DNA from 4 places in the Halomonas sp. HMF6819 genome. Region 2 is predicted to be linked to each of the others. Evidence: predicted binding sites of a transcription regulator. Region 2 holds the regulator's gene; each other region holds the start of a gene.
The links. Region 2 encodes sigma-54, which starts transcription at its own class of promoters, with help from an activator protein. Its sites were predicted from a motif close to TGGCACNNNNNTTGCTNT; they were not measured.
Positions count from the first base shown of each region.

Region 1 (5,908 bases), on a different contig from region 2:
CACGCGGCGACTCTTCAGGCCAAAGACGATGTTCTCGGCCACGCTCAGGTGGGGAAAGAGCGCGTAGGACTGAAACACCATGGAGAGGCCGCGATCGCCCGGCGGGGCGCGGGTGACGTCGCGCTCACCGATATGAATCGCGCCACGCGTGGCCTCTTCGAGCCCGGCGATCATACGCAGCGTGGTCGATTTACCGCAGCCGGAGGGCCCCAGCAGAATGACGAACTGCCCTGGCGTCACCTCAAACGAGATGTCGTCGACGGCGGCGGTAGCGCCCCACTGCTTGGAAACGCCCGCCAGTTGAATGCGCGATTGGCTCATGGTGTTCACCAACGGTGGGTCTTGGCCAATCACTGTGGGTCAAGGAGGTTGCCGTTGTGTGACGCTTGTGTGGCAAAAGCGTGTCAGCGAAGCGTCAGCCCGTGGCGCTTGAGCTTGCGTACCACGCTTGACTGGCTGATCCCCAAGTGCTCGGCGAGGGCGTAGGTGCTGGCGTGCGTGCGACAGCCACGCTCAATAAGTTCGCGCTCCAGGCGGGCCAGGTAGGCGGGCAGGGTTTCGTCCTCCAGGGGCGGCGGCGCGCTTGGCGTCGGTGGCGTGTGAGGGGCGCTAGCGAGCGAAGAAGGGGATTCGAACCCTTCGATGCGATCGAACGCGCTCGAGAGCCAGGCGCGCTCCAGCCAGTTCTCGAGCTCGCGCACGTTGCCGGGCCAGTCGCTTCCCATCAGCGTCGACCAGACGTGGTTGTCGAGAAACTTCTGCCGCCCGTAGTGGGCGTTGAGCCGGGCCAGGCACGCCTCGGCAAGCGCGGGAATGTCTTCGCGACGCTCGCGAAGCGCGGGCAGCGTCACGGGAATCACGTTGAGGCGGTAGTAAAGATCCAGCCGGAAAAGGCCTTCCTGCACGCGCGCCGCCAGGTCCTGATTGGTGGCGACCACCAGGCGGAAATCGACCCGGCGGGGGCGGGTGTCGCCCAGGCGCGTCATCTTGCCGTCCTGGATCACCTTCAAGAGCTTGGTCTGCATCAACAGCGGAAGCTCGCCGATCTCATCGAGAAACAGCGTGCCGCCTTCGGCCTGCTCCAGAAGCCCTGCCTTGCCCTGGCGGGCGGCGCCGCTGAACGCGCCGGGCTGGTAGCCGAACATCTCGGACTCGAACAGGTTCTCCGGAATGGCGCCACAGTTGACCTCGATGAAGGGGCCGGCCGCGCGCTCGCTCCAGCGGTGAAGCTGGCGGGCAAACGCCGTTTTGCCCACGCCGGACTCCCCCAGCATCAGCACGCTAGCCCCGGAAGGCGCCACGCGCTTTAGGAGCCTTGCGACCTCGCGCATCGTGTGGCTTCGCACCTGAAGCTCCTCCAGGGCGCTGTCGAGCGCCGGGTCGTCGGCCACGCTCTGGCCGCGCTTGACGTGCTCGTTGAAGCGCTTTTGCAGCAGCGCGTACTCGTCCTGGAGAAGCTGCAAATCGGTCATGTCCCGCGAGCGGCTGACGATGCGCTCGAGCCTGCCGTTCACAAAGACCGGGTGGGCTTCGGCGATCACCCTTCGCCCGGTGCCGGTGACCTGCATCAGCTGCGCCGGGCGGTGGGTGCGCATGACCTCCATACTGATGGAGGGTTTGAGCACGCCGTCGCGCTCAAGCTCCCTGACGTTGCTGCCCAGAAGCGCCTCGCGCGGGAGCCCATACACCGCCTCCACGCCGGGGCTGATGTCCAGTATCTCGCCATCACCACTGACGATGAAGAAGTGGTCGTTGGCGGTCTCCACGATAGTCTTGAGCACGCTGCGATCAATCTCGTCCACGCCGTTCTCCTCGAACCGATAGTGACTCGTCAATGCAAAAACGACTCGATACTACGCTTTTTTGAGTCGGTTTTGCATTAATCGAAGCGCAAGAAGGCCGATTGGCGGGGCGCCGCCCGCCTGGCACGTTAAATGCAGTAGCTGAGTAAACCCCATGATCGGGCTCGGTGTTCAGGACGCTGGGCTCGAGAATCGCTACAAGGAAAGGAGAAGCGCAGTGAGTGACTTCAATCAGCCGCTGGGCGGCAACAGCGTGCCGCGCTTTGGCGGGCCGGCGACCATGATGCGCCTGCCCGCTCAAGAGAGCGCGAAGGGGCTCGATGCCGCGTTCATCGGCATTCCGATGGATATCGGCACCTCCAACCGGCCCGGCACGCGCATGGGGCCGCGCCAGATTCGCGACGAGTCGCGCATGCTGCGCCCTTACAACATGGCCACCCGCGCCGCGCCCTTTGAGTCCCTGCAGGTGGCGGACATCGGCGACGTGCCGATCAACACCTTCCATCTGCCCAAGAGCGTCGACATTATCACCGCGTTCTTCGACGACGTGCTCAGCCACGACTGCGTGCCGTTGACCCTCGGCGGCGATCACACCATGACGCTGCCGATTCTGCGTGCCATGGCCAAAAAGCACGGCCCGGTGGGCTTGATTCATATCGACGCCCACGCCGACGTCAACGAGCACATGTTCGGCGAGGAGATCGCCCACGGCACCACTTTCCGCCGCGCCCAGGAAGAGGGACTCTTGGCGAAAGAGAAGGTGGTGCAGATTGGCCTGCGGGGCACCGGCTACGCCGCCGAGGACTTCGACTGGTGCCGCGACCAGGGCTTTCGCGTGGTCCAGGCAGAAGCGTGCTGGTACCAGTCGCTGGCGCCGCTGATGGAGGAGGTGCGCGCGCAGATGGGCGATACACCGGTGTACATCAGCTTCGACATCGACGGCCTCGACCCGTCGGTGGCGCCGGGCACCGGTACCGTCGAAATGGGCGGTCTGACCTCCCATCAGGGCCTCGAGATCGTGCGCGGCGCGGCGGGGCTCAACATCGTCGGGGGCGATCTCGTCGAGGTTTCTCCGCCCTATGACACCAGCGGCAATACCGCGCTGATGGGCGCCACGCTTTTGTATGAAATGCTCTGCGTACTGCCGGGAGTGAAGAAAGGAGAGTGATCGCGTTGGGCGCCGTTCGGGCGCCCGTCTGAACGCGATACGGATACTACAAAAAGGAAGGTCGAACCTTTCGTATAAACGCCGCCAGCCCACCTTCGATAATCATTTCCAACAGGTGAACATCATGTCCGACCCTCAAGCGATACGCGATGAGCGCGCGCCCGACGAGGCCATCCCGCGCCGCCATCTGCTCAAGTTCCTGATTCCCTCGATCATCGGGGTGCTGCTGTTTCTGGTGCCGTTTCAAAGCGGTGAGTCGGTCAACATCGGCATGGGGATGATGGCCGATGGCCTACAGGCGCTACTCGGCGAGGCGCTGCCGCTGATCGCCATGGTGGTGCTGTGCGTGTCGGTCGTCGTCACGCTCTACGTGAAAGCCGCAAAACCCACTTGGGCTCAAGGCGGCCACTTTGGCGACATGTTCCAGGTCGGAATGATCTGGGTGGCGCTGCGCGTGCTGGGTGCCATTTTTGTGGTGATGACCTACTTTCAGGTGGGGCCCGAGTTCGTCACCGCCTCGTTTACCGGCGGTGTCATGCTCAATGACCTGGCGCCGGTGCTGCTGACGTTTTTCTTCTTCGCTGCGATTTTGCTGCCGTTTCTGGTCGAGTTCGGCTTCATGGAATTTATTGGAAGCCTGGTGCGCAAGCCGTTTCGCCTCATCTTCAACCTGCCGGGGCGCAGCGCCATCGATGCCACCGCCTCTTGGATGGGCTCGGGCACCGTGGGCGTGCTGATTACCTCGCAGCAGTACGAGCAGGGGTTCTATAGCGGCCGCGAAGCCTCGGTGATCGCCACCAACTTTTCCGTGGCGTCCATTGCCTTCAGCCTGCTGGTGGTCAACTTCGTCGATTTGAACCACCTGTTCGTGCCGTTCTACTTCACCGTGGTGGTGTCCGGGCTGATCGCCGCGATCGTCGTTTCACGCATTCCGCCGCTGTCGTTGAAGGCCGACGACTACTACGAGCCGGTGGGCTGTCAGATTCGTGAAGAGAACACCGGCCGCGCTGGGCTTTTCCGCTACAGCCTGCAGCAGGCCACGCGCCGCGCCGCCGGTGCGCCCGGCCCCGCGCAGCTTGCCAAACTGGCGCTGATTAACGTCATCGACATTTTCCTGACGCTGCTACCGCTGGTGTTCGCGATCGGCACCATCGCGCTGATTCTGGCCGAGTTCACACCGCTCTTTACCTGGCTTTCCTACCCGATGGTGCCGGTGCTGGAGCTTTTGCGCATTCCCGAAGCCCAGGCCGCCGCGCCCGCCACACTGGTCGGCTTTGCCGACATGTTCCTGCCCGCGGTGCTGGCCACCAATATCGACAGCGAGCTCACTCGCTTCGTCATTGCGTGCCTGTCGATGACGCAGCTGGTGTACATGTCCGAAATCGGCGCGCTGCTGCTGAAGTCGAAGATTCCCATCGCGCTCTGGGAACTGGCGGTCGTGTTTCTGCTGCGCACCGTGATTACGCTGCCGATCATCGCATTGATGGCGCACACCCTGTTCTTCTAAGGAAATGCCATGACGGCTCACGATACGATGACCTGCGCTGAGCTTTTGATTCGCCTTCTGCGCGACACCTACGGCGTCGACACGCTCTTCGGCATCCCCGGCGTGCACACGGTCGAGCTCTACCGTGGCCTTGAAAGCGGGGGCGTTCGCCACGTCACCCCGCGCCACGAGCAGGGCGCGGGCTTCATGGCCGACGGCTATGCCCGCGCCAGCGGCAAGCCCGGGGTCTGTTTGATCATCACCGGCCCCGGCATGACCAATATCGCCACCGCCATGGGCCAGACGCTGGCGGACTCGGTGCCGATGCTGGTGATCTCGAGCGTCAACCGCCGCGATACCCTGGGGCTCGGCCAGGGCCGACTTCATGAGCTACAAAGCCAGCAGCAGGTGATCAGCGGCGTGGCGCGCTTCAGCCATACGCTGCTCGACGCCGACACGCTGCCTGACGTGCTGGCCCGCGCCTTTGCGGTATTCAATGGGGCGCGCCCGGGTCCGGTGCATATCGAGATCCCTATCGACCTGTTCGACGCGCCGGTCACGCCGCCGCGCTCCTGGAAGGCACCGCGCCTTTACCGCGCGGCGCCGGACCCGGAAGGCCTACGCGAGGCGGCGCGGCTTTTGGAGGAGGCGAAGCGCCCGCTGGTGCTCCTGGGCGGCGGCTGCGAGGACGCCTTCCAGGCTGCTCACTCGCTGGTCGAGCGGCTCGACGCGCCGACGGTGACCACCATCAACGCCAAGGGGCTTTTGGGGCGTGACCACCCGCTGGATCTCGGCGCCAACGCAGCACTCCCTGCGGTGCGCCGGCTGGCTTTTGATGCTGACGTGATTCTCGCCGTGGGCACCGAACTCGGTGAAACCGATTATGACGTGGTGTTCGACGACGGCTTCAAGCTTAACGGTACGCTGATTCGCGTGGATATCGACGCCGAGCAGCTGGCGCGCAATCAGGCCACCACGCTCGGGCTGGTGGGCGATGCCGGGCGAACGCTGGCGCTTCTGGCCGAGTATTTTCCCGAGCTGCTATCCCGGGGCGGCGCCGAGCGGGTCAGTGAAGCGCTAGCGGAACTCGATCTGGAAAACGATCCGGCGTTTTCCACCTTCGTGCCGCTTTACGAGACGCTTGCCGAGCATCTGCCCGAGGCGATTCTGGTGGGCGACTCCACCGCACCGGTTTACGCCGGCAATCATCTGGTCAGTCAGCCGGCGCCTCGGCGCTACTTCAACGCCTCGACCGGCTACGGGACGCTGGGCTACGGATTGCCCGCCGCGCTCGGCGCCCAGCTCGCTCAGCCGCAGCTTCCGGTGGTGGCGCTGGTGGGCGACGGTGGGGTGATGTTCACGCTCTCGGAGATCGCCACCGCCGTCGAGGAGCAGATCCCGGTCGTCATTTTGCTGTGGCACAACGCGGGGTACGAGGAGATCCGCCGCTAC
Region 1 covers NZ_JBIQVY010000004.1:388,400-394,307, forward strand. Annotated here, with positions in the region: gene ACGLWX_RS14120 (ABC transporter ATP-binding protein) at 1-321, opposite strand, end outside; gene ACGLWX_RS14125 (sigma-54 interaction domain-containing protein) at 405-1,802, opposite strand; gene speB (agmatinase) at 2,020-2,970, shown strand; gene ACGLWX_RS14135 (YjiH family protein) at 3,095-4,477, shown strand; gene ACGLWX_RS14140 (5-guanidino-2-oxopentanoate decarboxylase) at 4,487-5,908, shown strand, end outside.
Region 1: a site for sigma-54 is predicted at 1,924-1,941, ahead of speB (agmatinase). Genes of this name have one in related genera too.

Region 2 (5,908 bases):
ACATGCACGACCTGCTCTCTAGCGGCGTGATTTGATCGACGCTTTTTTCTACTGATGATAACGGAGTTCCCATGGCCGTACCCGACGCTCTCAACGACCGCCTTCGCAACGTTCGCCTGCTCGCCATCGATGTGGATGGCGTGCTGACCGATGGACGCCTCTATTTCCAGGCCGACGGCATCGAGATCAAGGCGTTTCACACCCAGGATGGGCACGGGCTGAAGCTCTTGAAACGCGCAGGCTTCCACGTCGCGCTGATTACCGGGCGCGACTCTCCCATGGTCAGCCAGCGCGCCGCCGCGCTCGGCATTACCCACGTCCACCAGGGGGTCGAGGACAAGCTCGCCACGCTCAAAGCGCTCTGCTCGCGGCTATCGCTGGATATCGATCAGGTGGCCTACTGCGGCGACGACCTGCCGGATCTCAAGTGCATCAAGCGCTCAGGCGTCGGCATCACCGTTCCCAACGCGCCGGACTACATGCACACCCACGCCGACTGGATCACCGATTCGCTCGGCGGTCACGGCGCGGTACGCGAAATCTGCGACACGCTGCTGATGGCTCAGGGCCATTGGGACGCGGTGATGGATACCTATTTATAATCCTTCGGCAGCGAGTATCACACGCGCCATTCACCGGCTCTCCTCGACGGAGGCCGCCCTTGAAACGACCCTGAGGTAACGCGATGCCGGGCTCGACGGCAAGACGGATCAAAAAGCGCCTTTGGCTTCCCGCCCTGGTCATCGCCTTGGGCGCTTGGCTTGTGTGGCTGGACCCGGGCGGCCCGGCCACCGTCGCGGTCGATCCGGACGTGCAGCGCGAAGAGCCTGGCCACGTGCTCGAAAACGCAAGGCTGACGCTTTTCAACGACACCGGCGGCGTCTCCCAGCGTCTTGACACGCCGCGCCTGGTACACACGCCCCAGCGCGCGCTGACCGAGATCGAGGCGCCGCGGGCAACGCTTTATGACAGCGAGCAGCGCCAGTGGCTTGCCAGCGCCGATCACGGCACGCTGCAAAACGAGCGTCAGACGCTGATCATGGAGGGCAACGCCCGGCTGCTCGCCCCGGACGAAGGCTGGCAGCTCGATACCGAGCGCCTACACTACGAGGGTCTCGAGCGTCACGCCTATACCGAGGCGCCGGCGCTTTTGCAGCAGCCGCCCCAGCGCATGAGCGCAGAGCGCATGGATGTCTGGCTCGATGAAAGCCAAGTACGCATGAGCGACAACGTGCGCGGCACGCATCCGCCGGTTCAAGCGCGACAAGCCGCCGACCCGACACCTCAGGACCCTACCGTTTCGGATTCCACCTTGCAGGAGTAGTTATGCACGCTTATTTACGAATCGCACTGCTGAGTCTGGCCCTGCCGCTGACCGCCCAGGCGCAAACCAGCCAGGCGCCCGTCGAAGTGGAAGCCGACCGGCTCGACCTCGACCAGCGTGCGGGCACCGCGGTCTATTCCGGCAACGTCAATATTCGCCAGGGCGAGATGCAGATTCGCGGCGATCGCGTAGAGATCACGCGCAACGATGCCGGCGAGCTCTCCCAAGCCACCGCCACCGGCGAGCGCGCCTACCTTCGCAACCAGCTCGAAGGCGAGCCGGCGCCAATGGAAGGCTGGGCGCGGCGAATCATTTATCACGTCAGCGAGCGCCGGGTCGAGCTGATCGACCAGGCCGAGCTCACCCAGCGCAGCGACCGCTTTCAGGGCGGGCGGCTCGAGTATTTCATCGATCGCGAAGTGGTTCAGGCGCGCTCTGACGTCAGCGGCGGTGAAAACCAGCGCATTCGCATGACGCTGCAGCCGGCGCAATAGGAGAGTCACCGTGTCGAGCACCCAACCCGAAGCGGTCAAAACGCTTCACGCCCGCCATCTGGCCAAGAGCTACAAACGCCGCCGGGTGGTCAAGGATATCAACCTGGAGATCACTCAGGGCAGCGTCGTGGGGCTGCTCGGCCCCAACGGGGCGGGCAAGACCACCTCGTTTTACATGATCGTCGGGCTGGTCAAGGCGGATGCCGGAAGCGTAGGTATCGACGAGCTGGATTTGACCCGAGCACCGATGCACGAGCGCGCCATCGCCGGTATCGGCTACCTGCCCCAGGAGGCGTCGATCTTTAGAAAGCTCTCGGTGGCCGACAACATCATGGCCATTCTGGAGACGCGCAAGGAGCTGGACCGAGCCGCCCGCCAGGCGCGTTTGGAGCAGCTGCTGGAAGATTTTCACATCACCCATATTCGTGACAATCTGGGTATGAGCCTTTCCGGCGGCGAGCGGCGCCGAGTAGAAATCGCCCGGTCGCTGGCCACCGATCCGGCCTTCATCCTGCTCGACGAACCCTTCGCCGGGGTGGACCCGATTTCGGTCGGCGAGATCAAGTCGATCATCCTCGCGCTCAAGGCGCGCCATATCGGCGTGCTGATCACCGACCACAATGTCCGCGAGACGCTGGATATTTGCGACATCGCCTATATCGTCGGCGACGGCCACATCATTGCAAGCGGTAACGCCGAGGCGATTCTAAACGACCAGAAGGTGCGCGAGGTCTATCTGGGGGCGGATTTTCGTCTCTAACTCGGTGACAACCATAAAGTTCCGGTTAGTGGCATATTTATTGCACTTGCGTCGAACTCCGTCTCGCTCTAGTGTGGAGCTTTACGAGTAACGAGTGGTTCTTCGATGGTCATGAAAGCTTCTCTACAGCTGCGCGTCGGTACGCAGCTGACCATGACACCGCAGTTGCAGCAGGCCATCGCCCTGCTGCAGCTCTCGACGTTGGACCTGCGCCAGGAGATCCAGCAGGCGCTCGACGCCAACCCGCTTTTGGAGCAGGAAGACGAGTTCGGCGAAGAGAAAACCCTGGAAACGCCGGAAACCGAGTGGGAAGAGAGCATCCCCCAGGAGCTTGCCACCGACAGCGAATGGTCCGACACCTACCAGGACATGGCCGCAGGCGGTAGCGGCGAAGGCCCGGATTTCGAGCGCCAGGCCGCAGGGCAAAGCCTCCAGGGGCACCTGTTGTGGCAGTTGGCGATGACGGATACCAGCCCCCGGGACTACGCCATTGCCGAAAGTCTGATCGATGCGCTGGACGCCAACGGCTATCTGACCCAACCGCTTAACGACATTCGCGAAGGCCTCAAGGCCCAGGGTCTCGATGGCCTGAGCCAGCGGGAGGTGGAAAACGTCCTGCTGCGCGTGCAGCAGTTCGAGCCCACTGGCGTGTTCGCCCGCGATTTGCGCGAGTGCCTGTTGCTTCAGCTGGCGGCACTCGCCGACGACACCCCGCTTCTGATGCAGGCGCGGCGCCTGGTGCGTCAGTTTCTAGAGGCACTAGGCAAAAACGACCTGCGCCTATTGAAACGCCGCCTGAGCCTAGACGACGAGCAGCTCGACGACGTCGTCCGGCTAATTCGAAGCCTCGACCCGCGCCCGGGCAGCGCCTTCGGCGCCACCAACCAAAGCTACATCACCCCGGATCTGGTGGTTCGCCACGACCAGGAAGGCTGGCATCTCGAGCTCAACCCGGAGGCGCTGCCCAAACTGCGTGTGCAGCCGGACTACGCCAGCCTCATCAAACGCGCCGACAAGAGTCAGGACAACCAGTTTTTGAAGGAGCACCTGCAGGAGGCGCGCTGGCTGATCAAGAGTCTGTCGAGTCGAAACGACACCTTGCTTCGCGTTGGCCGCGAAATCATCACTCGTCAGATCGGCTTTCTCGAGCGCGGTGAAGAGGCGATGAAGCCGCTGATTCTCGCCGATATCGCCGAAGCGGTGGAGATGCACGAATCGACGATCTCGCGGGTAACGACGCAAAAATATATTCACACGCCCCGCGGCGTGTTCGAACTCAAGTACTTTTTCTCGAGCCAAGTCAGCGGACAGGATGGCGGCGACAGCCATTCCAGCACCGCGATCCGCGCCCGGCTCAAAAAGCTGATTCAAGAGGAAACGCCGGGCAAACCGCTGTCGGACAGCCACCTGGTCACGCTGCTTGAGGCCAACGGCATCAACGTGGCCAGACGTACCGTGGCCAAATACCGCGAAGCGATGGGCATTCCCTCCTCCAGCGAGCGGCGCCGTTTACGTTAAACGGGAAACTTGCCGGCAGGGCTTTGCAATGACGGAAAAAGGGTTACAATCGAAGAACAGTCCTGGATTAGGAGCACGTCGATGCAAGTGAACATTACCGGTCATCACCTGGAACTGACAGACGCCCTGCGTGACTACGTCAACGAGAAACTCGAGCGTATCGAACGCCATTACGACAACATCACCACCGTGCACGTGACGCTGTCGATCGAAAAGGAGCGTCAGCAAGCCGCCTGTACGCTGCACGCTTCCGGCGCCGACGTACACGCCGAAGCTCAGGACAACGACATGTATGCCGCCATCGACGCCCTGGCCGACAAGCTCGACCGCCAACTGGTAAAACACAAGGAAAAAGCACAGGCCCGCGCCCAGGGCGCTGGCGTGCGTTAATTCAATGACCCTGGAAACCATACTCCCCCCGGAGCGCGTGCTGTTCGACGTCCCCGGGGGCAGCAAAAAGCGTGTGCTGGAGTTCTTCAGCACGTTCATCGCCCAAAACACACCGAGCCTGGATAGCCAGGAAGTCTTTAGCCGCTTGATCGGCCGCGAGCGCCTTGGCAGCACCGGCATAGGGAACGGGGTCGCAATCCCCCACGCCCGAAGCCCACACTGCAGCGCGCCGATCGCCGGCTTTTTAAAGCTCGCCGAGCCGGTGGATTTCGACGCCATCGACGGCGACCCGGTCGATTTGGTGTTCGTGCTGCTGGTACCGGAAGAGGCGGACGATACGCATCTGACGCTTTTGGGGCAGGTCGCCACCATCATGAACGACGCCACGACCCGCGCGCAGTTTCGTAAGTGTGAAAGCCAGCGCGAGCTTCTAGAGCTGGTCACCGCCCGCATTCGCGAGCAGGAAAAGCGGTAACCACCGCCCTCGTTTTCCCGGCCCCTTCAATTGTGCTTACGCCCGGCGTGCCGATTAATGCGCTCACTGACCGAAGAGAGACACGATGCAACTTGTGATCATCAGCGGCCGCTCCGGGTCGGGGAAGTCCATTGCGCTGCAAGCGCTGGAAGATTTGGGCTACTACGCCATCGACAACCTGCCGGCAATGCTATTGGGCTCGCTGGTCGAGGAGCTTGGCCAGCAGGGTGAGCGCACGCACTTGGCGGTGAGCATCGATGCACGCAACCTGCCTACCGCACTTGAGCGCTTTCCGGCGCTGCTCCAGGACATCAAAAGCGGCAGCACCCGCGTTCAGGTCATTTACCTGACCACCGATGCGCGCACGCTGCTCGAGCGCTACTCCGCCACCCGGCGGCGCCACCCGCTTACTCGCGACAGCGACATGACCCTGGAAGAGGCGATCTCCCAGGAGGAGCAGACGCTGTTCGGCATTCGCGAGCTGGCCGATCTGATGATCGACACGTCGCGGCTCACGGTCCACGACCTGCGCCGACGCATCACCGACCAGCTCGGGCACCAGCGCCAAAGCCAGCTTACGCTGACGCTTGAGTCCTTTGGCTACAAACGCGGGGTGCCGCTGGACGCCGATATCGTCTTCGACATTCGCTGCCTGCCCAACCCCTACTGGGATCCGACGCTGCGCCCCCACACGGGTCGCGATAGCGAAATCATCGGCTTTCTGGAGACCTACTCGGTGGTCGGCGACATGCGCCAGGACATTCTCGACTGGCTTGAGAAGTGGCTGCCCGCCTACCAGAATAGCCAGCGCAGCTACATGACCGTCGCGATCGGCTGCACCGGCGGCCAGCACCGCTCGGTCTACATGGTCGACCGGCTGGCCGAGGATCTGGTCGCCTCGCGTGGCGGCGTTCAAGTGCGTCACCGCGAGCTGGGGCTTCACTTTA
Region 2 covers NZ_JBIQVY010000001.1:464,710-470,617, forward strand. Annotated here, with positions in the region: gene ACGLWX_RS02190 (KpsF/GutQ family sugar-phosphate isomerase) at 1-35, shown strand, start outside; gene ACGLWX_RS02195 (HAD family hydrolase) at 72-602, shown strand; gene lptC (LPS export ABC transporter periplasmic protein LptC) at 686-1,324, shown strand; gene lptA (lipopolysaccharide transport periplasmic protein LptA) at 1,327-1,818, shown strand; gene lptB (LPS export ABC transporter ATP-binding protein) at 1,829-2,578, shown strand; gene ACGLWX_RS02215 (RNA polymerase factor sigma-54) at 2,684-4,096, shown strand; gene hpf (ribosome hibernation-promoting factor, HPF/YfiA family) at 4,178-4,486, shown strand; gene ACGLWX_RS02225 (PTS sugar transporter subunit IIA) at 4,491-4,961, shown strand; gene rapZ (RNase adapter RapZ) at 5,047-5,908, shown strand, end outside.

Region 3 (5,908 bases), on a different contig from region 2:
GATGGCGGAACGCATCATTTTTAAGCGTCAAAGCTTTTGATGGTTCCAATCTGGCTATTGTTGCAATGCCAGCGCACCATTTTGGTTCAGTTTTTAGCCGATTGATCTTTTGTGGTGCGTTTTTCATGGTGTGGGCGCAGGTTCGAAACGATCAAAATGCGCTATGCGTGGTAAGTGCGCGGCAAAAGAATTGAAAATACTTTTCAAAACAGTGTCTTGTTAAAGGGTATGCCATATTGGTGCAAAGTTGGCACACTACATGCTTAGTAAATGGCAACGGCTGGCGTCGTAGGCAAACGCTTTAGGGCGTGCTACAACGAGAGCCGGTTTACCTTGAATCGCTGGTGACAGGGCGGGAGTCAACGCTCTTCATGCGAACAAACAACGAAGGCGTGGCTTACGCACGTTGCGTACGACGGCTTTGTTCAACAATACGTTTAATCGATCGCTTACAGTACACGCTTTAAGCCACGCTCATACCGGAGACGGAGAACAGTATGTCAGCCAAGACGCTCGCGCTAATCGAAGAAAATGAAGTCAAGTGGGTAGACCTGCGTTTCACCGATACGCGCGGTAAAGAGCAGCACGTCACCGTACCGGCACGGGACGTCGACGAAGAGTTTTTCGAAAACGGCCAAATGTTCGATGGCTCCTCCATCGAAGGCTGGAAGGGCATCAACGAATCCGACATGATTCTGCGTCCCGAAGACGGCACCGCCTTCCTCGACCCCTTCACCGAAGACGCGACTATCATCCTGCGTTGCGACATCATCGAGCCGGCCACCATGCAGGGCTACGATCGCGACCCGCGCTCCATCGCCAAGCGCGCTGAAGCCTACCTCGAGTCCACTGGCCTTGGCGACACCGCCTTCTTCGGCCCGGAACCCGAGTTCTTCATCTTCGATCAGGTGCACTGGAAAACCGATATCCAGGGCTCCATGTTCAAGATCAGCTCTGAAGAGGGTGCTTGGGCGACCGATAGCGACGTCGAAGGCGGCAACCTTGGCCACCGTCCGCGCGTTAAAGGCGGCTACTTCCCGGTGCCCCCGGTCGACAGCTTCCACGACATTCGTGGCGCGATGTGTAACACCCTGGAAGCGATCGGCCAGTCCGTCGAAGTGCATCACCACGAAGTAGCGAACGCCGGCCAAAACGAAATCGGCGTGAAGTTCAATACGCTGGTGAAGAAGGCTGACGAAGTTCAGGAAATGAAGTACGTGATCCACAACGTGGCGCACGCCTACGGCAAAACCGCCACCTTCATGCCGAAGCCGCTGGTGGGCGATAACGGCTCGGGCATGCACGTGCACCAGTCGTTCTGGAAGGATGGTGAAAACCAGTTCGCCGGCGACGAGTACGCGGGCCTTTCCGAAATGGCGCTTTACTACATCGGCGGTGTGATCAAGCACGCTCGCGCCCTGAACGCGTTCACCAACGCCTCGACCAACTCCTACAAGCGTCTGGTACCGGGTTTCGAAGCGCCGGTCATGCTCGCCTACAGCGCGCGTAACCGCTCGGCGTCCATCCGTATTCCGTACACCGCGAGCCCGAAAGGCAAGCGTGTCGAAACCCGCTTCCCCGACCCGACCGCCAACCCGTACCTGTCGTTCGCGGCGCTTTTGATGGCCGGTATCGACGGCATCAAGAACAAGATCCACCCGGGCGATGCGATGGACAAGAACCTGTACGACCTGCCGCCGGAAGAAGGCAAGTCCGTACCGACCGTTGCCACTAGCCTGGATCAGGCGCTGGAAGCGCTCGACGCCGACCGCGCGTTCCTGACCGAAGGTGGCGTGTTCACCGACGACATGATCGATGCCTACATCGAGCTCAAGATGGAAGAAGTCACGCGCATGCGCATGGCGACACACCCGATCGAGTTCGACATGTACTACAGCTGCTAAGCAGCAGCCTACCTCACCTTCGAGGTGTATTGGCTCCAAACCCCGCCTCGGCGGGGTTTTTTTATGGGGAATCGCCATGCAAGCGACAATCAATCGGTGGGCGCGCCGGACCAACGCGCTGATGCTCTGCGCCCTTGCTGGGAGCCTGGCGCTGTGGCTGGTGCAAAGCCCGGCCCAGGCGCAAACGGTGTACCGCGTGGTCGACGAGAGCGGCCGGGTGACCTACACCGACAACCCGGACAGCGGCGGCGAAGCCGTGACGCTGGCGCCGCTGCCGAGCGTGCAAGCCGCGCCGCCGCCCACAGCGCCACGCAGTCAGGCGCGGCCCGGCCAGCCCTTCATGCCTTACGATCGGTTCGCGATCGAAAGCCCGGCGCCCGGTACACGCCTCGATGACACGATGACGCCGGTAGACGTGCGCGTTCAGCCGCCGCTGCGCGAGGATCACCAGATCCGGCTGCTGGTGAACGGCGAGATCAGCCAGTCGGCGCTGCACAGCGATGCCTTCTGGCTGACTGGGCTCACTCAGGGCTCGCATCGGCTGGAAGCCGAGCTGCTCGACAGCCAAGGGCGGGTACAGCACCGCACCGAAGCGGTGAGTATCCTGGTTGCTCCGCGATAATATGCACTAAAATAGTGCATCGTCGGCGTACGCATTTCGCACCGCGTTGCAATGGCGCATGGTTTTGCGCCGCCTTGATGCGATAAACCCGTTAGGGGCGCGCTCAATGTGCGATTGGCGCGCTTTTTGCAGTTTCTCTGCATGCGCTTGCGACCCAACGATCGAACCTCGCAGCGTCACGCGACTTACCCAAGGCCCTTCAGGACACGCCATGTATCAGCGTTTACTCGAACATCTCACCACCGCCGTGCTGCTGCTGGATGGTGAACTGCGCGTTGGCTGGATGAATCCCGCCGCCGAAGCGCTTCTGGCCGTGAGTATCAGCCGCGTGAAGGGCATGAGTCTGGATACCCTTTTAGGCTGCGGTGAAAGCGTCGATAGCGTGCTGGCCAAGGCGCGCGATGCCTTTCATCCCTATACCCAGCGCGAGGCGCGCATTACGCCGCTCAACGGCGAGCCGCTCACGGTGGACTATACGGTCACGCCGCTTTCGGCGGATGAGCTACTGCTGGAAGTCGAACCCCGCGATCGCCTGATGCAGATTTCCCGCGAGGAGGCGCTGACCACCCGCCAAGAGACCATCAAGGTGCTGGCACGCGGCCTGGCCCACGAGGTGAAAAACCCGCTGGGCGGGATTCGCGGCGCCGCCCAGTTGCTGGAGCGCGACCTGGATGATCCGGCGCTTCGTGAGTACACCCGTATCATCGTCGAAGAGGTCGACCGCCTAAAAGACCTGGTGGATTCGATGCTCGGCCCGAACCGTATGCCTCGCCACGAGCCGGTCAATATCCACAAGATTCTGGAGCGCGTGCGGGCGTTGCTGCTGGCCGAACACCCCACGATTACCATTACCCGCGACTACGACCCGAGCCTGCCTGAGCTTTCCGGCGACGAGTCGCAGATGATTCAGGCGGTGCTGAACGTGGCGCGCAACGCCGTGCAGGCGATGACCGAAGCCCAGGTCGAGGCGCCGGAGCTGGTGCTGCGCACCCGCGCCAAGCGCCAGTTCACTCTGGGCGCTGAGCGCCACCGGCTGGTCAGCGAGGTCGGCCTGATCGACAACGGCCCCGGCATCCCCGACGCCCTGCGCGCCACGCTGTTCTACCCCATGGTCTCCGGGCGCGCCGAAGGCAGCGGCCTGGGCCTCTCGATCGCTCAGTCGATTCTGCATCAGCATCACGGATTGATCGAATGCGACTCACACCCGGGACGGACTGAATTTCGTCTTTTAATTCCGCTGGTTAATCATCTTACCGGAGACGCGTCATGACTGAGACGACACACGCCGATGTTTCACGGGTCATCATCGTCGACGACGACCGCGCCATTCGCTGGGTGCTGGAGCGCGCCCTAGCGCAGCCGGACCTGGACGTTGAGTGTATCGAACGCGCCGACACCGCCCTCGAGCGGCTTTTAAGCGACCCGCCGGACGTGCTGGTCACCGATATCCGCATGCCGGGCATCGACGGGCTGGATTTGATGTCGCGCGTACGTGAGGCCCATCCGGATTTGCCGGTCATCGTCATGACCGCCCACTCGGATCTCGATAGCGCCGTGGCCTCCTACCAGGGCGGGGCGTTCGAGTACCTGCCCAAGCCTTTCGATGTGGACGAGGCGCTGGCGCTGGTGCGCCGCGCCGTGGCCCACGCTCGTGAGCGCCAGCGCCCGGTGAGCGTGCCGGAAGGCCTCAACGCCGAGATCATCGGCGAAGCGCCCGCCATGCAGGAGGTGTTTCGCGCCATCGGCCGGCTATCGCACTCGCATATTACCGTGCTTATCAACGGCGAATCCGGCACCGGCAAGGAGCGGGTCGCCCAGGCGCTTCACCAGCACAGCCCGCGCGCCGGCAAGCCGTTCATCGCGCTGAACATGGCGGCGATTCCCAAGGACCTGATCGAATCCGAGCTGTTCGGTCACGAAAAGGGCGCCTTTACTGGCGCCGGCGCCCAGCGCCAGGGGCGCTTCGAGCAGGCCAATGGCGGCACGCTGTTTCTCGACGAGATCGGCGACATGCCCGCGGAAACCCAGACGCGGCTTCTGCGTGTGCTGGCCGACGGCGAGTTCTACCGCGTAGGCGGTCACACCTCGGTGAAGGTGGATGTGCGCATCATCGCCGCGACGCACCAGAACCTGGAGTCGCTGGTCGACGAAGGGCGCTTTCGCGAGGATCTGTTTCACCGCCTGAACGTCATCCGTGTGCACCTGCCAAGGCTCGCCGAGCGCCGCGAAGACATCCCCAGGCTTACGCGGCACTTTCTCGCCGAGGCTGCCAAGGAACTCTCCACGGATATCAAGGTTCTGACCACGGACGCCGAAACGCACCTGACCAAACTGGATTGGCCGGGTAACGTGCGCCAGCTCGAGAATATCTGCCGGTGGCTAACGGTCATGGCCTCGGGCCGTGAAATTCTGATCGAGGATTTACCGCCGGAACTTCGCACCGTGGGCGCGTCATCGGCCGGTGCGCAGGGCGACTGGCGCAGCGCGTTTCGCGGCTGGGCGGATCACGCGCTGGCCCAAGGTCATACGCACCTGCTGGAGGAGGCGGTGCCGGATTTCGAGCGGATCCTGATCGAAACCGCGCTCAAGCATACCGGCGGGCGCAAGGGCGAAGCCGCCGAGCTTTTGGGGTGGGGGCGCAATACGCTTACTCGCAAGCTGAAAACGCTGCTGCCGGCGCTGGCCGACGAGGCCTGAAGCGAGCCATTGGGCACGCCGTCAGGCCAGGCAACGAGTGCGACGGGGCGGGCTTACGCTGTTTGGCAAAGCGCCAAAAACTGCTCGAAATCGCGCAGAATCAGCGGAAGGCTCGCGTGCAGGCGGTGGTCGTCGTCCACCATGCGCAGCGACAGCCGCTGGCGGCGTGCGTGCTCGATGACCGGCTCGCAAGGCACCACGTTGTCGCGCCAGCCGTGAATGATGTGGGTGTGGCGGGCGCCAAGCGTTAGCGTGGTTTCTGGGTAGTCCGGCATGCCGAGCGCCGGCGCCAGTAAAAAGCACCCAAGCACCGGATGGCGCTGGCTAACGGCGGCGCTCAAAAACCCGCCCAGACTCGACCCGGCCATGATGCAGTGAGCCGGGTCGTCGCCGCGGTTTTCAAGGGTTGCCAGCAGATGAGCGAAGCGCGCCTGATGGTTTGGCTGGTCGCGGTAGTCCATCACGACCGCCTCGCAATCCTCAAAGGCTTCCACCACGCCCTTGAGCGCCTGTACCTTCAGCGCCTCGGGCCCGCTTTCGAGCCCGTGGGATAAATACACGTGGGTCAGCATCACTCTTCCGCCGCGTCCTGAACGACCTTGCCTCCCTGCTCGATATCGCGGCCCATTCCCTGGAACGTATTGCAGCCGCTTACCATCAGAAGCGTCATCAACAGCGCAAGACC
Region 3 covers NZ_JBIQVY010000004.1:156,393-162,300, forward strand. Annotated here, with positions in the region: gene glnA (glutamate--ammonia ligase) at 498-1,904, shown strand; gene ACGLWX_RS13025 (DUF4124 domain-containing protein) at 1,981-2,526, shown strand; gene glnL (nitrogen regulation protein NR(II)) at 2,738-3,796, shown strand; gene ntrC (nitrogen regulation protein NR(I)) at 3,793-5,223, shown strand; gene ACGLWX_RS13040 (YqiA/YcfP family alpha/beta fold hydrolase) at 5,277-5,792, opposite strand; gene ACGLWX_RS13045 (entericidin A/B family lipoprotein) at 5,795-5,908, opposite strand, start outside.
Region 3: a site for sigma-54 is predicted at 2,642-2,659, ahead of glnL (nitrogen regulation protein NR(II)). Genes of this name have one in related genera too.

Region 4 (5,908 bases), 210 kb from region 2:
CTCAGACGCTCGCCGAGCTGAGTACGCGCTTGCGCGATCGGGTCGCCAACTTCCGTATCCCGCCCACGGCGACACCGGTGCTATCTTCTCCTGTTGGTGGCGCGCCCCGCTTGACACATTCGCAGGACTTTTAGGCGCGCACCGTATCATGATGAAAAAGCGCCCGCGCCGTTTCACGGCGCGGGCGCTTTTGTTCTTGCGCCGCGCGAGTGACTAGACATCGCCCTGATTATCCAGCTCCACCGCCTCGCGCATGCGCGGGAGCAGGTCGGGAATGGCGGCCTGCACGCGGTTCCAGCTGGGGATGAAGGGGCGCTCGCGCGGGTTATCAAGAAACAGGTTGCCCGCTTCCAGCAGGTTGCTGGCGAAAAGCTCGACGGCCTGCTCTTCGCTATGGCGATCCAGACTCAGCCCGTTCATGGTGGCGTCGTGGTCGTAGGCTTCGATCAAATCCAGCGCCAAACGGTAATAGGTCGCCTTCAACGTGCGAAAATCCTCGCTGCTGAAACTCACGCCTTGGGTGGCGAGCTTGCGATAAAGCGCCTTGGCGATGTCGAGGCTCATGCGGTTGAGCCCCCCGCTTGCGTCCTCTTCGCTGACCGGCTGGTGCTTGTGATCGTAGGTGTCGGCGATATCGACCTGGCAGATCTGGCGCATCGAGTAGTTGCGCTGAAGCTCTGACAGCACGCCGATTTCAAGACCCCAATCCGCCGGAATGCGAATGCCTTCGAGCACTTCGCTGCGCATGGCGAACTCGCCGGAAAGCGGGTAGCGGAAGCTGTCCAAATAATCCAGATACGGCAGCGGACCGCAGACGGTTTTCAGCGCGCGCAAAAGCGGCGTTACCATCAGCCGGGAGACACGCCCGTTGAGCTTGCCCTCGGCAATACGCGGGTAGTAGCCCTTGCAGAAGCTGTAGTTAAAGCGCGGATGGGCCAGCGGGTACATAAGGCGCGCCAAAAGCCCGCGGTCGTAGGTCAAAATATCGCAGTCGTGTAGTCCGATTACTTTCGAGCGGTTCGAGGCCAGCAGGTAACCCGAACAGTACCAGACGTTGCGCCCCTTACCCGGCTCCACCGCCCCCAGGCCGTGGGCTTCGAGCTCATCGTGCAGCGCGGTCAAGCGCGGGCCGTCGTTCCAGAGAATGCGGGTATGCTGAGGCAGGCGCGAAAAGAACTCGCGAGCGAAGAGAAACTGATCGCGGTCGGCGCGGTCGAGGCCGATCACGATTTCGCCCAAATAGGGGACGTCCTTGAGCTCATCGATGATCGCCGACAGCGCCGGGCCCTCGAGCTCAGAAAACAGCGACGGCAGAATCAGCCCCATGGGGCGGCTCTCGGCAAACCGGCAAAGATCCGCCTCCAGCTCCTCGACGGGGCGGCGGGTCAGGTTATGAAAATCCGTGATCAAACCGTTTTGATGAAAATCGCTCATATGCCCTCTCTGGCGTAGCGCCTGGGTGTTCGTTTGTCTGCGTTCGGTCAGGGCGTGTCGGTTTCAACGCCTGGCCGCACATTCTCGGCCCCCCACCAGTGCGCAAGGCCTTCAACCCAACCGGCGGGCCCAAAAGCATTGGTGCGATAAAGCGCGGCGCTTTGGGGCTCGACCGCCAAATCGTGGCGGCCCTTGATGACTACCGCCTGATCCACCGCTTCGAGCATTGCAATATCGTTTGGGCCGTCGCCCAGCCCCAGCGTCAGCGGGCGGCTGCCTCTTAGGGCACTAAAGCGCTTAATCAGCCATTTTACGGCGCTGCCCTTGTTCGAAGACGCACCCATCACGTGATAAAACCGCCCGCCCTGGGTCAACGTGAGCCCGTCGCTTTCCAGCGCTAAACGAAAGGCGTCGAGGGCGATATCGTTGTCCTCCCACATAAGCGGCTCGCTGCCTTCGCGCTGGCGCGCGGCGAGTGCGCGTGGCTCATCGAGCCCGGTTAGCGCCATCAGCTCCTCGATGGACATCTCCCCCATTCGGGTAAAGCGAATGCCCAAGCGCTCGCGCCACACGCTCAAGCGCGCGCGAATGAAGCGGCTATCCACGCCGGTATGTTTGATGACGAGGCTGTCGCGGGCATTACCGGGGCGATCCAGGCTCGGGTGGCACCAGCCCGGCGGTAACCCAATGACCGCGCCATTTTCGGCGACAAAGGGTGTCGCGGTGAGATCCAGCGCTTGGCGAAGCGCGACGAGCTCGGCGCGGGTTTTACTGGTCACGGGGATGACCGGCACGCCGAGCACACGAAGCCTTGCGAGCATGGCGCGGGCAGGGGAGAAATCGTAACTGTCGTGATCGAGCAACGAGCCGTCCAGGTCGGTGACCACCAAGCGCGGCTCGAAAGCGGGGTCCAGCGCCGGAGTATCTGCGGTTGACGCTTCACGGGGGGGCGTTGGCTTACTCGAAGAGGCATGTTCCGTCATGGCACTACCTGCTTTGGGTTGAACGGCGCGCAAGCCAACGAGGCGATGGCTTGGAATGAGCCCTGATCGATCGCGGCTCATTGGCATATCTCTCATCCAAGCAGATTGCGTGCCACTCGCTGAAACGCTTTTTTTATCAGTACATTGTCGAGCAGGTGAACCACAGGATGGCAGAAGGCACTAGAAGAGCGCACGCTTTAAGCTCTATTTTGGTGCAGAAAAAGCGCGGTTTTGAGCGGGCCGAAAGGCAGGAAAACGCGAAGTTGGACAAGCCTTAACTCAACGTATAAAAAATTTTGAAAAAATCCTTGGCAGAAGCGTGAAAATGTCTATACTAAAATTGTACCTGCTGGTGGCCTTGTACACCCCTCACCTGACACCAGCAGACTACACCGAGCCAAGCCCTAGCTGACCCGCCCACCCCCGGCGGGTCTTTTTTTGGCCGTAATTTCGTTAACACCCGCTCTCTATTCGACATGAATGACGACCTCGACGCGGCGGTTGCGCGCGCGACCCTCGGCAGTCGAGTTATCCGCTAGTGGGCGCGTAGCGGCGAGCCCAACCGCGCGCAGCCGCGACGCATCGACGCCGGCCGCCTGCAGCGCCTCGACGATGGCGATCGCCCGGGCGCTTGAAAGCGCCCAGTTCGAAGAGTACTCCGGCGTATTGATCGACTGGCTATCCGAGTGGCCCTCGACCGACACCTCACCATCGAAGCGCTGAATGGTTTCCAAAAGGCTCCCCACCAGCGAGGTGCCGTCATCGGTCAGCTCCGCCGTGGCGGAAGGAAACAGCAGCCGATCCTGCACGCGTAGGCTGATGCCTTCGGCCACACGCGCAACTTCTACCCCCTCCAGGCTAGGCAAGTAAAGCGATTCATTCAAACGCTCCGCCACACTCACGGCGCCGCGCACCGCCTCTTCGCTGATGGGCACCGCGTTGACCGGCGGCTCGTCGGTCAAAATCACCATGTAGTCGGCAAGCGGCGCCGCCCCCGAAGGGCGAAGCGTCTGGCTTGCGCGCTCGGCAAACAGCGGCGCGGGCAGCAGCCACTCGAAGGCAGGCGCCTCGGGCACTTCCTCAAGCTCCACCGGCGCGGGCGTGTGGGCCAAAAGTGCCGGCGGCGGCACAATGGCCGGGGCTGGCGGCGCGATCCGGCTACCCGGCAGCCCCGCCACGCCCAGCGCGGCGCTGATCGCCCTCGGGCTCAACTCGTCAGGGTTCTGGATGGGAAGCTCAGTGGCGGCACGGGTGAGCGGTGCGGGCAGCGGCACGTCGAGGATTGATTCCAGCACGATGGGGCCGTCGAAACTGGAAAGATCGAGCGGCTCATCGCTTGAGAAGCCCGGGCGTATGTTGGCCGCCGCAATGATGACGACGAACAGCGCGACCAGCAGCGTCATGATGTCGAGATAGCTGATCATCCAGCCGCTGTTGCCGTCTTCCGTCGGATACGCGGACAAAAGCGTGTCGTGGCGCGAGCCGCCGCGGTGATCTTCAAGCATGGGCGTGATTACTCATTCAAGTGTTCGAGCGATTGGCCGATAAGTACTCGTATGCAAGCCAGTTTATCAAAAACCCCTTTTGCGAAGAGAAGGAACTAGCCGTTGTATACCCGTCTTTTAGCTGGAACGACGCGCGTGGCAGGCGCACTAGGCGTAGGGCTTTTGAGTCTTGCATTGAGCGGCTGTTTTTATGCCAACACCTCACAGGCACCGATTGCGACGACCTATCCCTACTCGGAGCAGCAGCGCATGCAGGCCGCCCACCACTGGGAGATCCTCGCCCGTCACGAGGCCAGCCAGATTCTCCAGCGCGAGCGAGTGCGCTTTCGCGACCTGCACATCAAAAATCCGCACCCGGATGGCTACGTGCCTTATAGCGGCGGCGAGTTCGATCGCGGCTTTCGCACCTTCTTGACCAGCGAGCTGGTGACCCGCGGCGCCAACGTTACCACCGCCGCCGGGGGCAACAGCGTCGACGTAATCGTGGAAGTAGAAATCGTCGAGCACCGCGACCGAGGCTTCATTCGTCCGCCGACCGGCGCATTTACCGCGCTGACCGCGGGAATCGCCGTGGCGACCATTCCCATCAATCACTGGGCCGAGCCGGCGCTGGGGCTGATTCCTGCAGGCATCGCCGCGGACGTCTTTAGCGGTAGCTGGACATACACCGGCAACGAAGAGATCATCATTACCACGCAGGTCATCGATGGCGACCGCATTCTCTACTCGTCATCGAACATCTACTACATCAACGAGGGCGACCGGCGTCAGTACGCGCCGCAACGGGTGCACTACCCGGACCCCGCCATTCCGCTCACCGATACCTGGTAAGGCCATGCCCACACGTATTCCGACTTCGCTGCTACTACATCTGCGCCACGCCCTACTTGTCGCCTGCGTGCTGTTACTAGCCGGGTGCGCGGGAATGAACCAGCGCGGACCCACGCCCGCCTCGCCGGAGCCGGACCTTTCGGAACTGGCCCACGAGGCGGCGGCGCGCATGGTCGCCAGCAACCCGGACATGACCCGCTACAGCCCGATGATCGCGGCCACGTTCGTCAGCATCGACAACCTGACCCAGTCCTCCACGTTTGGGCGCATCAGCTCGGAGATCATGGCCTCGGCACTGGCCCAGCAGGGCATGCAGGTGCGCGAAGTAAAGATGCGCGACAGCATGTTCGTCGAAGAGAACGTCGGCGAGCTGATCCTGTCACGCCAGGTACAGCGCTTGGGCGCCCAGAGCAACGCCCGCTCGATTCTGATGGGCACTTACGCTCAGGCGCAGAACTATATCTATGTGAGCACCCGGGTCGTTCGCGCCGGCGACGCCATGGTACTGGCCACCGCCGACTTCAAACTGCCGATCAACAACAACACGCTGAGCTTGCTGGAAAGTCAGGGCGGCTGGTAGCGGCTAAAGTATTTAAACGCCTGCTGGCCAACAGCCAAAAAAGCGGCGCGCTACTCGGTAGCGCGCCGCTTTTTTATTGACATAACGGTACATTCAAAACGGTGAGACGGCTTAGGCCACCTGATACTCCGCCATCGAGGCGTCCGCCACCCCGGTCAGCGCCAGCGGTGTGACCGGCTCGTTCATGGCAGGCGCGTCGAGCGCGGTGGCGGCCAACCCCCACTCGATCTCTTCGCCGTAAAGCTCTTCGAATGGGGTACGCTCGCCGCGCTCGGGAATCTCGAGCGCCAGCGCCGGGTCCAGGCTGGCAAAGCCGTCATTGCCAAGTGCCCGCGCGATACCCAGCATACCCAAGATGCCTTCAAGGGTCAGCGCGCTCGCCACCGCGTCAAAATCGAGTTCGAGCCCTTCCAACGCCTTGAGTTCGAACTCTTCGAGCCCGCGCTGCTCGACCAGCAGTACCGGCGTCCCATCGAGTCCAATCCCGTTGCGGCCAATATCCGCCGCGTCGCCGCCGGGGAAAAGCGACAGATAGCCATAGTCGAATGCCTCGAGCCCCTGAGCAAGCGCCAGAG
Region 4 covers NZ_JBIQVY010000001.1:679,605-685,512, forward strand. Annotated here, with positions in the region: gene ACGLWX_RS03170 (methyl-accepting chemotaxis protein) at 1-134, shown strand, start outside; gene ACGLWX_RS03175 (glycosyl transferase) at 214-1,434, opposite strand; gene ACGLWX_RS03180 (HAD-IIB family hydrolase) at 1,482-2,417, opposite strand; gene ACGLWX_RS03185 (OmpA family protein) at 2,885-3,922, opposite strand; gene ACGLWX_RS03190 (hypothetical protein) at 4,058-4,753, shown strand; gene ACGLWX_RS03195 (FlgO family outer membrane protein) at 4,758-5,333, shown strand; gene ACGLWX_RS03200 (M14 family zinc carboxypeptidase) at 5,445-5,908, opposite strand, start outside.
Region 4: a site for sigma-54 is predicted at 2,515-2,532, ahead of ACGLWX_RS03180 (HAD-IIB family hydrolase). Genes of this name have one in related genera too.